DNA from 2 places in the Streptomyces sp. NPDC001415 genome. Region 2 is predicted to be linked to the other one. Evidence: predicted binding sites of a transcription regulator. Region 2 holds the regulator's gene; the other holds the start of a gene.

Region 1 (2,394 bases), on a different contig from region 2:
GCCCCCGGTCGGCGCGTCGTTTGCGCACCGCCAGGTATTCCGTGATCCGCTCCTTCACGTCCTTCAGGCCCGCGTGCTCGGCATCGAGGATCTCCTGCGCGCCCGGGATGTCGTACACGTCCTCGGTGGTCTCGTTCCAGGGCAGTTCAAGGACGGTGTCGAGCCAGGTGCGGATCCAGGAGCCCTCGGGCGACTGGTCACTGGACCGCTCCAGCTTGTCGACCTCCTTGAGGGCGGCCTCGCGGACCTTCTCGGGCAGGTCGGCGGCCTCGACGCGGGCACGGTAGTCGTCGCTCTCGTCCTCCTCGCCGCCCTCGCCGTTGAGCTCGCGCAACTCCTTGCGCACGGCGTCCAGTTGGCGGCGCAGCAGGAACTCACGCTGCTGCTTGTCCACGCCTTCCTGTACGTCCTTGGCGATGGACTCGGCGACGTCCTGCTCGGCGAGGTGCTCGCGGAGCTGCTCGGTGGCGAGCTTGAGGCGGGCGACCGGGTCGGTCGCCTCCAGGAGCTCGACCTTCTGGGCAGTGGTGAGGAACGGCGAGTACCCGGCGTTGTCGGCGAGCGCGGAGACATCGTCGATCTGCTGGACCCGGTCGACGACCTGCCAGGCCCCGCGCTTCTTCAGCCAGTCGGTGGCGAGCGCCTTGTACTCCTTGACCAGTTCGGTCACCTGGCCCGGCAGCGGTTCGGGCAGGGTCTCCTCGACCCGCGCGCCCTCCACCCACAGCGCGGCCCCGGGCCCGGTGGTCCCGGCCCCGATCCGCACGCGGTGGCGGCCCCGGATGAGGGCACCCGGGTCGCCGTCGGAAAGCCGGCCGACCTGCTCGACGGTCCCGAGCACACCGGTCCCGGCGTACGTTCCGTCGATCCGCGGCACGAGCAGCACCTGCGGCTTCCCCTGATCGGGCCGCGCGGCGGCCTGCGCGGCCTCGACGGCGGCCCGCACCTCGGCATCGGACAGGTCCAGCGGAACCACCATGCCGGGCAGCACGACCTCGTCGTCGAGCGGCAGCACGGGCAGGTTGGTCGGTGTGTACGCCGTGGACTCGGCAGCCATGATCTCCCCTTCGGCAGTCAAGTTGAGCTATGCCGACTCAATGCACCTGAGTCGAGGAATGTTCCCCGAACGGTGTTCGCTCTGAGCGATCACGGGGAGTGTCGCGGGTTGCGGCGCGAGTTTCCGGTACACCTCCGGCGCGGCTCGACCGGGCGCGGCGCACCCGGTCGCGGCGTACGCGGCACCGCATCCGATACCGACTATCTCTCCGCCCGAGTCACGGAAATCTATGTCGGCCGGAGTAGACATTGGGTGGCGGCGTAGCTATGGTTTCTCTCGTAGCCAGAGAGACAACAGGGCCCGGCAGAGACGAACTGCCGGGCAGCGGTAACCGCAGTCGCAGTTCGCAGGACGGTACGGCGGTGGAGTCCCGGAGCCAGGTTTGTTCGCAGGACGGTGACGGGGCTGACCGCCGGACCGGGTGGCCCGCAGTGATCAGGGGCCGCCGAGAGCAGTACCGCAGTTCACGCAGGTGCATTACCCGCGAGTGCAGTACCCGAAAGAGCAGTACCAGCAGTACGCAAGTGATCGATCCCAGAGGGAAGAACGGAGGAGCCAGGCGCCATCAGGATCGCCCGGGCAGAGCTTTGAGCCCGGGTACCGCAGGACATCGATAGTGAGGTGGTCTCCGGTCAAGCAACCGCGATCCCCGCGGCCCCGACAACTTCCAGGTCGGGTCGGCGGAAACAGAAAGCCGGCGCAGTACCAGGGCCGGCAGATGGTGTAGCAGTTCCTTCGGGGCCCGGGTGCCATAAGGCGCTCGGGCCCCTCGACGCGTTCCACAGAGAGGTGCAAATGACAGCAGACGACTCGTTCGGCCGTCTCGACGACGACGACTATCCCGCCTACACGATGGGCCGGGCCGCCGAGATGCTCGGCACCACACAGGGCTTCCTCCGCGCCGTCGGAGAAGCCCGCCTCATCACCCCGCTGCGTTCCGAGGGTGGCCACCGCCGCTACTCCCGCTACCAGCTGCGCATGGCCGCACGCGCCCGGGAGCTCGTCGACCAGGGCACCCCCATCGAGGCCGCCTGCCGCATCGTCATCCTCGAAGACCAGCTCGAAGAAGCCCAGCGCATCAACGCCGAATACCGCCGGGCCGCCGCCGAATCGGGGAAGTCGACGACCGCAGGCTGAGTGGCCCACACCGCCGCGCCTGAGCGCGCCCCGGCCCACTCCAGCGGGCTCCCGCGATGCTCGGTGCCCCTGCCGCCGCATGACCGACGGGCAGGCGCGAGCCGCCACCAGAACAACAGTGAGGGTCCGACCGGCAGGTGCCGGCCGGACCCTCACCGCGTACCGGGTTCGTCGGCGCGCGGCGGTGTGTTCAGTTCGGT
Region 2 (2,394 bases):
CACCGGCGACAAGAACGGCACCCCCCGGGTGTGCCCGACCTGTGTCGGCACCGGCCAGGTCTCGCGCGGCTCGGGCGGCGGGTTCTCGCTGACCGACCCGTGCGTGGACTGCAAGGGCCGCGGCCTCATCGCCGAGAACCCGTGCGACGTCTGCAAGGGCAGCGGCCGGGCGCGTTCCTCGCGCACCATGCAGGTCCGCATCCCGGCCGGGGTCAGCAACAACCAGCGCATCCGCCTTCGCGGCAAGGGCGCGCCGGGCGAACGGGGCGGTCCCGCGGGCGACTTGTACGTCGTCGTCCACGTGGACGCGCACCCGGTGTTCGGCCGCAAGGACGACAACCTCACCGTCACGGTCCCGGTCACCTTCACGGAGGCCGCCCTCGGCGCCGAGGTCAAGGTGCCCACGCTCAGCGGCCCGCCGGTCACCCTGAAGCTGCCCGCGGGCACCCCCAACGGCCGTACGATGCGGGCCCGCGGCAAGGGCGCGGTCCGCAAGGACGGCACCCGGGGCGACCTGCTGGTCACGGTCGAGGTGACCGTGCCGAAGGAACTGGACGACAAGGCCCGCGAGGCCTTGGAGACCTACCGCGAGGCGACTGCGGGCCAGGACCCGCGGGCAGAACTGTTCCAGGCCGCGAAGGGAGCATGAGATGGACCCCCGCCAGCGTCGGCAGCCCCAATTTGGTTCCAGGGCGTACGAATTGAACGAAGAGACGCCGGTGTACGTCATCTCCGTGGCGGCCCAGCTCTCCGGCCTGCACCCGCAGACCCTGCGTCAGTACGACCGCCTCGGCCTGGTCTCGCCCGACCGCACGGCCGGGCGCGGCCGGCGCTACTCGGCCCGGGACATCGAACTGCTGCGTACGGTCCAGCAGTTGTCGCAGGACGAGGGCATCAACCTGGCGGGCATCAAGCGCATCATCGAGCTGGAGAACCAGGTCGCGGCGCTCCAGGCCCGGGTCGCCGAGCTGTCCTCCGCGGTCGAGGGCGCGGCCGTCGCCATGCAGCAGCGCGAGGCCCAGGTGCACGCCTCCTACCGCCGGGACCTGGTCCCGTACCAGGACGTCCAGCAGGCCAGCGCGCTGGTCGTCTGGCGCCCGAAGAGGTCCTCGGAGTAGCTCCGGTGGCTCCGGCCCCCGTACGCCTCCGAAAAGGCCCGCTGTCCCCTTCCGGGGCGGCGGGCCTTTCGCGCCCGGAGCTCACTCGGCGATCACCGTGAACGCGGGGCCCGATGGGGATAAGGTCATCGGGCTCGATCGCAGGGAGGCGGGGGAGAGCATGTCTGAGCGGGTGGCGCATCCGCATGGCGCGGACCGGCTGTGCGCGGCCGGGGAACGGGCGTACGCGGACGCGCTGCGCGCCGGACGCATCGCGCGCGAGGCCGCGAGCGACGCCACCTGCCTGATCGACCTGGGGCTCCTGCACCCCGACCCGGCCGCCCTCGAATGGCTCCTGCCGACCTCCCCGCAGGCGGTGATGGCGCGTCTCCTTCGCGGCATCCACGAGGACATCGCGGCGAGCCAGGCCCGAACGGGCATGGTGGCGGCGGCGTTCGAGCGCTTCGCCGCGCTGGACGCGCCCGCGCCGGCCGGCACCGAGGCGCTGCGCGTCCTGGACGGCATCCCCCGCATCAACGCGGCCATCGACGACGCGATCGCCGGCTGCACCACCGAGGCGCTCACCATCCAGCCCCGCGGCATCCGCCCCGAGCACGTCCTGTCGCAGGCGCTGCCCCGGGCCCTGGACATGGTGGAGCGCGGGGTGCGGATGCGCACCCTGTACACCCATGTCGCCCGCTACGGCACCGGTCTCACGGACTATCTGCACCAGTTGGAGGGCCGCGCGGTCGAGGTGCGCACCCTCGACGAAGTCACCGACCGGCTCCTCCTGTTCGACCGTACGGTGGCGATCATCCCGGCGGCCGCGGACGACAGCAGCGCCCTGGAGCTGCGCCACCCGGCCCTCGTCGAGTACCTCGCGACCGTCTTCGAGCGGCTGTGGCGGCTCGCGGTGCCGCTCGCCGAGTCCGTGCCCGCGGCCACCGACATCGAGGGCGTCACGCATCGCGAGCGGGTCATCGCGGCCCTGCTCGCCGAGGGCCACCAGGATGCGGTGATCGCGCAGCGGCTCGGCATCAGCGTGCGTACCTGCCGCCACCACATCGGCCGCCTCGCGGAGGTCCTCGGCAGCTCCAGCCGTACCCAACTCGGCGTCCGCATCGTGCAGTCGGGCCTGGACACGCACCCCCGGTAGTCCGGGGCGTGCACGACATCGGGACATGTCGAGCTTTATTCCACCTCCAGTTGATGCAGTGCAGCAACATGATGGTGGTGGCCCGGCGGCTCCGGATGCATCGTGGTGTTCAGTATGAGCAGCTCGACTCACGGGGACGCG

Evidence for each region. Region 2 encodes HspR, which represses chaperone genes until heat shock. Its sites were predicted from a motif close to TTGAGNNNNNNNNNCTCAA; they were not measured.
Region 1: a site for HspR is predicted at 1,080-1,098, ahead of lon (endopeptidase La). Genes of this name have one in related genera too.

Annotation. Positions count from the first base shown of each region.
Region 1 is NZ_JBSFIE010000009.1:38,127-40,520, forward strand. It holds gene lon (endopeptidase La) at 1-1,057, opposite strand, end outside; gene ACWC2B_RS14445 (MerR family transcriptional regulator) at 1,853-2,194, shown strand.
Region 2 is NZ_JBSFIE010000061.1:15,990-18,383, reverse strand. It holds gene dnaJ (molecular chaperone DnaJ) at 1-649, shown strand, start outside; gene ACWC2B_RS37170 (heat shock protein transcriptional repressor HspR) at 651-1,118, shown strand; gene ACWC2B_RS37165 (LuxR C-terminal-related transcriptional regulator) at 1,279-2,253, shown strand; gene ACWC2B_RS37160 (helix-turn-helix transcriptional regulator) at 2,368-2,394, shown strand, end outside.